Regions from separate parts of the Exiguobacterium sp. s7 genome, predicted to be linked through region 1. Evidence: predicted binding sites of a transcription regulator. Region 1 holds the regulator's gene; the other holds the start of a gene.
What was found. The regulator LexA, encoded in region 1, represses DNA repair genes until DNA is damaged. The targets are predictions, from matches to a motif close to CGAACATATGTTCG.
Positions count from the first base shown of each region.

Region 2: the regulator LexA is predicted to act here: its motif matches at 2,976-2,989, upstream of KNP79_RS13685 (YolD-like family protein).

Region 1 covers NZ_JACSLO010000002.1:411,528-416,852, reverse strand. The annotation lists gene tkt (transketolase) at 1-1,478, opposite strand, end outside; gene KNP79_RS04705 (DUF896 domain-containing protein) at 1,678-1,911, opposite strand; gene KNP79_RS04700 (YneB family resolvase-like protein) at 1,972-2,616, opposite strand; gene KNP79_RS04695 (hypothetical protein) at 2,689-2,925, opposite strand; gene lexA (transcriptional repressor LexA) at 3,132-3,752, shown strand; gene KNP79_RS04685 (metal-binding protein) at 3,752-4,192, shown strand; gene KNP79_RS04680 (DNA alkylation repair protein) at 4,280-5,325, opposite strand, start outside.
Region 2 covers NZ_JACSLO010000014.1:45,475-50,799, reverse strand. The annotation lists gene KNP79_RS13700 (DNA cytosine methyltransferase) at 1-92, opposite strand, end outside; gene KNP79_RS13695 (DUF5057 domain-containing protein) at 320-883, shown strand; gene KNP79_RS13690 (AlwI family type II restriction endonuclease) at 876-2,474, shown strand; gene KNP79_RS13685 (YolD-like family protein) at 2,611-2,952, opposite strand; gene KNP79_RS13680 (JAB domain-containing protein) at 3,324-3,779, shown strand; gene KNP79_RS13675 (hypothetical protein) at 4,181-4,378, shown strand; gene KNP79_RS13670 (hypothetical protein) at 4,515-4,817, shown strand; gene KNP79_RS13665 (hypothetical protein) at 5,172-5,325, shown strand, end outside.

The DNA of each region.
Region 1 (5,325 bases):
ACAGACAAGTTTGGCATCGCACGGAAGCTCATCAAGTGCTCGACCGGTTCGTGCGTCGGGCCGTCTTCGCCGACCGCGATTGAATCGTGTGTCAAGACGAACGTTGATGGGATTCCCATGAGAGCAGCAAGTCGAACTGCCGGGCGAAGGTAATCCGAGAAGACGAAGAACGTCGCGCCGTATGGGAGGACCCCACCGTGGAGCGCCATCCCGTTGACGGCTGCTGCCATCGCGAATTCACGGACTCCGAACCAGATGTTGCGGCCGGCTGGATCTTCATCGAAGTCCGCAGCGCCTTTGATCATCGTGTTGTTCGAACCAGCGAGGTCAGCCGAGCCTCCGAAGAGAGTCGGAACCGCTTTGGCGATCGCGTTCAATACTTCACCGCTCGTTTGACGAGTCGCTTTTTTCGAACCGATTTCGAACGTCGGCAATTCGCTGTCCCAACCTTCTGGGAGCTCGTTGTTCATCGCACGCTCGAACTGGGCACCAAGTTCAGGGTGTGCTGACTTGTAAGCTTCAACGAGTTCGTTCCAGTCCGCTTCATGCTTCGCGCCTGGCTCAACGACTTTATCGTTGAACAAGTCGTATACTTCGTTCGGTACGTAGAAGTTCTCGCCTTCCCACTTGTAGAACTGCTTCGTGAGCTCAATTTCAGCTTCGCCGAGCGGTGCACCGTGTGATGCCGATTTGCCTGACTTGTTCGGTGAACCGAAGCCGATAACCGTCTTCACTTCGATGAGGGTCGGTTTCGACGTTTCTGCTTTCGCTTCGTCGATTGCTTTCGCGATTGTATCGATATCCGTACCATCTTCGACACGGATCACTTGCCAACCGTAGGCGTTGAAACGATCTTCAACGCTTTCCGAGAACGATTTGTGAAGGTCGCCGTCAAGCGAGATATCATTTGAATCGTAAAGGACGACGAGTTTGCCAAGTTTCAAGTGACCAGCGAGCGAAGCAGCTTCTGCCGATACGCCTTCCATCAAGTCACCGTCTCCGCAAATCCCGTATGTGAAGTGGTCAACCACTTTGAACTCATCGCGGTTGTACGTCGCTTCCAAATGTTTCTCTGCCATTGCCATCCCGACAGCCATGGCGATCCCTTGTCCGAGCGGTCCAGTCGTCGCGTCGACACCTGCCGTGTGACGGTACTCTGGATGCCCAGGCGTTTTCGAATCCATTTGGCGGAACGATTTGAGATCGTCCATTGAGAGATCGTAACCAGATAAGTGAAGAAGCGAGTACAAGAGCATCGAACCGTGTCCCGCTGAAAGGACGAACCGATCACGGTTGAACCAGTTCGGGTTTTTCGGGTTGTGACGCATTTTGTCCGTCCAAAGTGTGAACGCCATCGGAGCCGCACCCATCGGCATACCCGGGTGACCTGAGTTCGCTTTTTGGACCGCATCGATTGAGAGCGTCCGAATCGAGTTAATCGCTAATAATTCTTTAGTAGTTGTTTCCACTAATTTCATCCTCTCTGTTGTTAACAAAGTTTCTACCCGTCATATTTTAGCACACTCATTCGTGTGTCACAACTAATTAATTAGTATAACACATTAAATGGAATCGTTTACTTCCTTTCGTTTGAAAACGCATCAATGAGTCCCCCTGATCAACGTTCGCGTATAACAAACATGCACATCCTATATGAAATAGGATGTGCATTCATGGTCATTCTGAGCGGTAACGTTCCTGCTCATCTTTTAATTTTTCTGGCGTTACGTCGTTTCCTTCCGGATCGACGACCTTCATTCCCATCATCTGTGATTTGAATGATTGGCGGAACGCTTGCAAATATTGTTGGCGCAGCGCTTGCTGCTCGTCCATCTCTTGTGGTGACAGACCATCTGTCTTTGCTTTGTTGGCGAGGAAATTGATTCGCTCCAACTGTTCAGGTGCTAGCATCGGGCTCGCCCCCTCTCTACTGAATTTGTCCTTCTACTGTACAAAATCAGCGAGCAGGAATCAAGTTTCTGGTACCGACACGTGTTCCAAGTAGCGCCGGTTCACGGTCGCTTTCGATACCTCATAACCAAAACCGCGGAGGGTGGCGGCAATTTCAGCGAACGTGAGTCCACGTTCACGCAATTGGACGATTTCTTCAATCGGAACTTCGATTCGGCTCCGGCCTCCCTGGTCATGGTGCTGGATATTCCGATGCGGATTAAATCCGTTCGCGACCGCCCGACGCATTCCGCGTGAAATTTTAGCGTTATGGATCTTTCGTTGATACTCTTCGACGACACTGACGATCTCGAGTACCATCTTCTCGGCGTCGGAGACGATATATTCATCGGACGACTGCATCGTCAACAAGCGCACGTTATGTTTCATGAGCGTATGCAAGATAGCGATTTTTGCATTTCCCCGTCCGAGACGGCTGTCATCGCTCACGAGCACGGCATCGAGATCGGACGTCGAGACGTGCTCCAATAGATCGAGCAGTCCCGCCCGATTGACCTCATACCCGCTCTCTTGTTCACTGATCACATCGACCACCTCAGCATCAAGACGTCTCGCCATCTGCTTCAATTCGTCCGCCTGACGACTGAGCGACGTCTCTTGGGTGGACTTGTTCGTCGATACGCGACAATAAATGACGACTCGCATCGCGTCACTTCCTTTCTTTCCATTCGCCCTCTACGATACACAGGATGAAGGGATGTTCGCAATCAGAAACGATTATTCGGCGGCGAACCACGTCGTCTTGTCGTCTTTTTCCTCATCCCGTTTAGCGAGAATGTGCGCTTCGAGCGTCTCCGCCTCTTTCAAGGCGACTTCTTCTTCAATACTGTGTTCGACTTTTTGTTCGGTCACGACGACCGCTTCGTTGTCACGAAGCTCTCCGACCGCGAAAAATACGAACATACCGAGTGCCAACATGCCGACTAAGATGATTCCATTGATTGTGTCTCTCATAATCATTGCCTCCTGGGAATAAGAATACACGTTCTCGAGAACGTCTGTTCGTTTATCTGTTCTCATCATAAAACAAGAACTTCTGTTCGGTCAAGCAGAAAAAAAACGAACGAATGTTTGTGCGCTCATGTGTTCTTGTGTTAAACTAAACCCATAAAGAATAGGATGCGTTCGCAGGTTATTCGACATAATCGAGGTGAAATCCATTGAAAAAAATGTCAGCAAGACAACAACAGATTCTTGATTTTATAAAAGCCGAGGTCCGGGCGAAAGGGTATCCCCCTTCGGTCCGCGAAATTGGCGAGGCTGTCGGGCTCGCATCGAGCTCGACTGTACACGGTCACTTGGACCGTCTTGAGAAGCGTGGATTGATTCGACGTGATAAGACGAAGCCACGCGCCATCGAGATTTTGGATGAAGAGATGTCCGTCGTCGAAGACCACGATGCCGTCATGTACGTGCCGGTCATCGGGAAAGTCACAGCCGGTACGCCGATCACGGCCATCGAGAACGTGGAAGAACACTTCCCGCTCCCGGCTCACGTCGTCGGTTCCGACAACGTCTACATGCTCTCTGTCTCAGGGGACTCGATGATTAACGCGGGGATCTTGGATGGGGACCGCGTCCTCGTCCGTCAACAGAACACGGCCGACAATGGAGAGATTGTCGTCGCCATGACGGATGAAGGTGAAGCGACCGTGAAGCGGATTTATAAAGAAGCTTCGAAAGTTCGCCTCCAGCCGGAGAACGACGAGCTCGAAGCGATGTATTTCGATAACGTGTCGATTTTAGGGAAGGTCATCGGTGTATACCGCACGATTCACTAATGGCTAGTGGCAAGACACATACCCGTACGAATCTCGTGGCAATCGGTGCTCTTGCGATTGCCACGCCTTTTATTGACATCGATGTTCCGACCGTGTTCCTGCTTGGCGCCCTCATCGGGACGTTCTGGCTCTCCCCGGATCTCGATTTGAAGTCGGACGCCTATTATCGATGGGGACCGCTTCGGGGCTTTTGGCTCCCTTATGTGAAGATTATGCCCCATCGGTCGTTATTCTCGCATTTTCCGCTCTTGAGCGATCTGATCCGGGTCATCTATCTCGGTTTCCCGCTCACGCTTCTGCTCACGGTCACGCCGTATGAGGAAGCTGTCAAATCGTGGCTCGACCTGAACGGGGCAGCATGCTTCTTCGGACTCGTTTTCGCGACGACGCTACATACGACGCTCGACTATGCGTCCACGTTCTTCAAACGTGCGTTTTAACCAGATCGTTATGCTACACACCCAAAAAGGGCAACCCGTCTAAATAGACAGGGTTGCCCTTTTTTGAACCGTTTATTATATAGAAGTTCAATAACTTTTATGCAACATGACACGATGTTCAGCCACTTCTCGTCCATTTACCAACAAGACGACACGATGCTTCCCTGGATAATGCCGACGGGTCGTCAAATCTGACCAGTCGTGCACTCTGGTCGCTGCAAGTCGCGCGCCCCCAGCGACGGTTCTATTCGCTAGCAAGAATGCTTTACGACTCGCTTTCCCGTTGGCCTTTATAAACTCAATCGCGTATTCGATACGAACATAAGCAGCATCCCCTGGACGAATGGACACATCGTACTGAATCTCGCACGCCTCCCCTATGCGGATCACGTTCGGATGTATAGAAATCGATGAGTCGACGGTTAAATTTGTTTCCTGCGTATAACCGAACATCGTTAACGCGTCAGGATGGGCTGACTTGATCAGTGTCCGGCATCCGTGTCTAATGATCCAATCGGTATGAGGATGCTCGCCCTGCCATCGTCGCGAGACTGCGAGTACAGCTTCTGGGTGATCTTTCGAGATATCGTTGAGGTTGTTAGCGACACTTTTTCTCACATATAATGATGGATCGTCTTTTAACAACTCTAAAATCTCCAACACTGGAGCTGGGTCTTCTTTGAACATCGGTAACGATTCCGCCCACGGAAGGCGAGGACGACAACCCTCACTCGCCAAACGCCGAACATGTTCGTTCGGATGAACGGCCCAAGCTGTCATTTGGTGCATCACACGCGTTGGTTCCCGCAATAAAAAAGACCTGATCGCAAATTCAGAAGACGACTTCTGTGTGAAGCGTTCGAGCGCTGACATCGAGCGCTCCCAATGCTCTTCCGCCTGTCCATACACCGCTACAAAGTCCGGAAAAAATAAGTATGGAAAACCGATACAATCATCTGCAATTTCAACCAATACGTCCAAAGCTGATTCGTAATCCTGTGGCAAATACTGACCGAGTTTTATCGAAATACGTCGAGTACGCCCTTTGAGTGCCAACTCTTCCCACGATTCATCTATGATTGATGCGATAAAAGCCTGTACGTCAAATGACGGATACACGGTTTGGATACGTC
Region 2 (5,325 bases), on a different contig from region 1:
TCGTTTGTCTCTGGATGAATCACGCGTGCATTTTTCGCACCAAGAGAAAGGCCACCTGGACCATTAAATAGTTCACCTTTTTTAAATATCATAATAAAACTCCTCACTGTTAATGCTAATAAAAACGAAAGTATGTTCTTGCTTACTCATAAGCCTATTCTACATCTCTTTTTAACAAATAGCAGCCCTTAAGCTCAAATTACAAAAACTAAAATACAGAAGGCTATCAAAGTAAAATCATTCAATGTCGAATGATTTCACTTTGATAGCCTGTTGTAATCTAAACTTAGCAACAGATACCTAAGAGGGGGAGGAACAATTGAAAGATAAGCGCCTTAGAAACTTAAGAGAGTTATGTGAAATGTACCTCTGTTCGAGTTTCATCACGGAAGAAATCATAAGTGCGTTCAAGGAACATTTGGCACAAAAGGATATCAGAAGGATCCTATCGGAAAAGACAGGACGAGAAGTCAACTCAATTTATCGAGACGAACGTGCCGGAAACGTCTTCAATGCGATCACGTTGATTCGATACTGGAAAGCCTCACTTGAGATGAAAGAAGAGCTGATGAATGGGACGATATCTTCTTTTACAAAAAACAGTGATCCATCAAATATCTCGATTCTCGAAATCCAAGAAATCATTAGAAAGTATGCAGAGACTATCGAATCGGTATCTGAACTCGATGGTGAAATTGAGTTTGATGAGGCAGTCGAAAATCATTTTGATGTCATCTATCGAGTCGTCGAATATTATGACAAAAATCCATTGCCGGGAAACCGAATGGTCAAAAAACAATTATTGATTGAATTGAATGAACGACCAGACATACGAGAACGTAAAAATAAAATGAGAAGCGAAAGGATGAAACGATATGGCTGAACGTAAAGTATGGTTTATCACACGACCGGAGAGAGATCCTCAATTCCACGCGGAGGCCGTCACTGCATTGAAAGAGGCGACAGATAATTTCACAAAGAAATGGGAAGGGAATCGAGAACTGCACAAGCACTATGAATCGGTCCTCGCGGCACATGGATTAAAGCGTAACAACGTAAGCAACGATGGATCAGGTGGACGTACGTGGTGTGCGATGTTAAAGACGTTCTCGTATTGTTACATCGACAAAGAAGGATTTGTAAAACCGACTAAGGTAGGGAAAGCTTTAGTAGACGGGGTCCAACCGTATGAAAATGTGAAGAAACAAATTCTTACGCTTCAAATTCCGAATGCCTATTTCATGGAAAAAGGATTCCGTCCGAAATTCGAAGAGGGATTCCGTATTCGCCCTGCGCGCTTTTTAATCAAACTCGTACAACGTGCAGATCTTGAGTATCGTCTATCTAAAGAAGAAATCACGTATTTTGTTTTAACCGCACAAAAAGACTCACAGGAACAAGAGGTTGTCTCAAAAATCCTATCGTTCCGAAGTGCGTCTCCAGAACAAAAAGAAGCAATGAAGCAAGAGGTCGCGGTTCACTACGATCATCGAGCCCGAAACGATAAGGCCGCTCGCGATTACTATCAGGCTCATTCAGACGTTGCACACACATTCATGTTGCTATGTGAGTATACAGGACTAGTTGAATATGAGAGAGGAACGTCGATTCTGAAAACAAATCTGTCTTTGGTCGAGGCGGCGATGAAGAGTATCGCTTACTATGATACGCGTTACCCGTTTAACACTCGTTACCTCATATCAGTGGAACGGATGGCCCAGAGCAGCGGCCTAGACATTGACAGCTACAAATCAAATGAGTTTGGTGACATCAAACCTGCCAATAACTCGGCTAAAATGGCCAAAAAAATTGAAGTCGCTTTAAGTAAAATCCCTACTCCCACAGAATGGACAGATGAAGAGCTTCTATCTTATCTCGAACCTATCTTCGGGAAACGCGATGCACTAAAAGCTGTGAGTGCGGTTCGAGCCGGACAAGGAACGATGAACCACCTTTCTGAAGATTTTGTAGAGAGATATCTAGGGGACATGACGCACAATGAATTTGAACGAACGACCACTGACATCTTGAAGGCAATCGGTTTCGAGACAATCTATCAGCCTAAAATTCAGGGTAAGCAAACAGAAATCGAAATTCTAATTCGTTCAGGTTCCATTCATGGCATCATCGACACCAAACATTACCCGAATGGATTTGGCTTAACGCAACAGCTCGCGAATTACATGGCATCAGAGTACATTCAAAACTATATGACATATGACGATAGCAAGCTTGAGTTTTATGGATATGTCACCTCTGGAGGCTTCACGGGTGAGAAAAAATTAAAGTCAATCACGTCTCTTGCGGAAAAATTAACAGGTGAAACGATCGAAGGATTAATGATCACGCGTGAGGTGTTGATTGGTTTTCTAGATTATTGTTTGGAGAATCAAATCCCTCGAGAAGAACGGGTCCGTTTATTTATTGAGAATGCTAAAAACAAAGGATTCAATGATTTAAAGCAATTCGTATAAATCAAAATACAAATCCAGTTATATAAGTGAATCGTGCCGCGAAGGGAAGAACAATTGTGTTCTTCCCTTCTATTTTTGGAAAGTCGAGGAGCGACACTTCGTTTCGTGACGCAGACTTCGAACAACCGCCAGGGCGTTAGTCTATCGATTGTTCGACGTGAATGATTGCCTCGAACGGCACATGGATGATCCCGTCCCTTTGATTGGCCAGCTCGACGGTCCGCTCCATGTAGTTTGTCCGGTGCACGAATCCTCTGAATCGTTTCATCTCCCGCTCCTCCACATATTTCACCTCCACCAGATTCCCACTGAAGATTGCATCATTCAGCACGTTTTCATAGACCGATAGGACCTGTTCATCGACATCGGGCATCTCGATCTTTTGAATTTCCTTGTAGTATTTCGTCAGTAGGGCCCTATGTTCGGGCATGAGAAATGGGATCCATTTCAGTTCGCCCCGATCGCGATACATCGTCATCATGATTCTCCTTCCATAAAAAACGAACATTAGTTCTTATTTTATACCCGGTTTATCTCATTTGAACAGCCTTTTTCGTGATTGGTGATCCGTGCGTCCTGTTTCCGTACTCTAGCTCGCTGGTCGTCGGTGCAAGGGACGTCAAAAAAATGACGCGCCCTCCGGTCCGTCTTCCTTCGCTTTTGGCTCAAAGCAAGGCTTTTCGCTCGTTGGCTACGGAAGCCTGGTCCTCCGTTTGCTCTACGCATTTTTTTGAGGCTCTCCCTGCGGTCGCCCTTGCACCGTCTCCCGACGCTCGCTGCGTTCCCGTCAACAGGACGCACAACGGTGTTCGTTCTGAGGACAGCTTATCCGAAAGGGGACAAACCATCATGGAACTATCGTCAATCATCGAGGTCATCCGTATCAAGCAAGAGGTTCGAGAGGAAATGGTCGCCCTCGAGCACGCCGTCATCCAATCACCCGACAATGCTCGGCAAATCGGGGCATCCTTTATCGGGGATGATGACCGTGAGGTGTTCCTCGTCATTATGCTCAACACGAAGAATCGGGTCATCGGCGTCCATCGGGCGCACGTCGGGAGCGTCAATTCGAGCGTCGTTCACCCGAGAGAAATCTTCAAATGCGCGATTTTGAACAATGCCTCGTGCATCATCGCCTGTCACCAACATCCGAGCGGGGACCCGAGCCCGAGCCGGGAGGATATCCTCGTCTCAGAACGGTTGCATGAAGCGGGTGACCTCATCGGCATCCCGGTGCTCGACCATCTCATCCTCGGTGCGGACGAGTCATATGTCAGCATGAAACAGCGGGGCTATATGGGTTGAACGGAATGGAGCGGGGCCGGGGGACCGGCCCTGGTCCGTCCGGTAAGAGCAAGGAGGAAAAACATACGTTTTTCTTTTACAAGATTGGCGACTCGCGTTGCTCTCGCCTGGATCCAGAATTCGAATCCGGGAAAAGGAATGTTTTCGCGTGGCGAAAACAAATGGTTTTGGTGAGAAGTCAAAGGCATAAAGAACTCGCGTTGCTCTGTTTTTTCATGAATGTGTATTTGCGATGTTTGGATTAATGAAAAATGAGTGCTTGTTTGGTGAAAATGGTCATTTTTCCTACGTAAGCCCTGGGCTTGTTTCAAACAAGCCCAGGGCTTATATGAAACAAGCCGAGATGTCGAGTGGTCAGATTCAAGGTATCGTTGAGCTATCAACAGGAGAGGATGATTCAAATGAGTCACACATTGGACCAACAAACGATCAAAGAGATGAAAGAGGTATTGCTTAGAAGACTTCCTGAACGGATGGACATCGATCCTGAGGCATTTGAGTTGGTAAGCATGGATATCCTTTGTGAGGTGAAAGAAGGGGAACGATTGAAACAGATGACGGTCTTCTTTAATACGAACACGCTTCAAGTACATAACTGATTGTTTCGAAATGTATACATGTATACTTGTATATTTGTATACACGCATACATTTTTATTTAGTGAGTCTTTGAACGAAGCGTGAATCGCATAAGTATTGGGAATTGGTCTATAAAAACTGAAAGGGGTGAGGCGTGATGGACGAGCGGCTACTTGATGACTATGCGTTCGAAGGGTTGGATCCGTTCGTCCGGTTCGATGAGGGACGGAACTCGCCTTATTTTCGCGTAGTGATCTATCTGGATGCGGAAGAGCATCCGATCAAGAGCGTATATCTATATGGGACCTGGGAGGTGGCGGATGGAGACGTCAGCTTCGTCGTCTCAGAGCTATCCAAGGGTGTATTCGAATATGAAGTGATGCATGTCCATTGGCTCATCAAGTATCGCTTCGAGGATTGGGGCGTGTCCGAGGACGGGGCCTGGGAGAAGAAATGGTGATCCGTGCTCATGCGTGAGCGTCTAACGCCTTAGGGCGAAGTCGCTCATCGCACCGCTGCCCCCCTGACGGCCCGATAACAAGAGCTGCTTTAAAACGCATCTCTATGTTCCTGGTCCTTTCTAACGGGAGGCACGGAGCGTAAGGGCAACGTCAAAAGCAAAAGCGTGGGCGCGTCTAACGCCACGCAAGGAACACCATTCGGCCGAATGGTGTTTTTTGAAATCTTAGGTTTATAAAAACAAAATTATACCAAAAATAAAATTAAGATAATATAAAATTGTAAATGTATTGAAATGTAATTTTTTTTACATTATTGTGGTAAATGAAGTGAAAAAAAAACAGGAGGTATACTTATGAAGAAAATTGTAGGGGGATTAATGATACCTGTGTTAACGCTCTCATTAACAACGGGGATTGGATCTGTTCAAGCAAGTGAAAATCAATCAAGCGTAGAAAAAGCGACAGAGGTTAAGGGTAATATTAATATTCCAGCAGAAGAAATCGTTT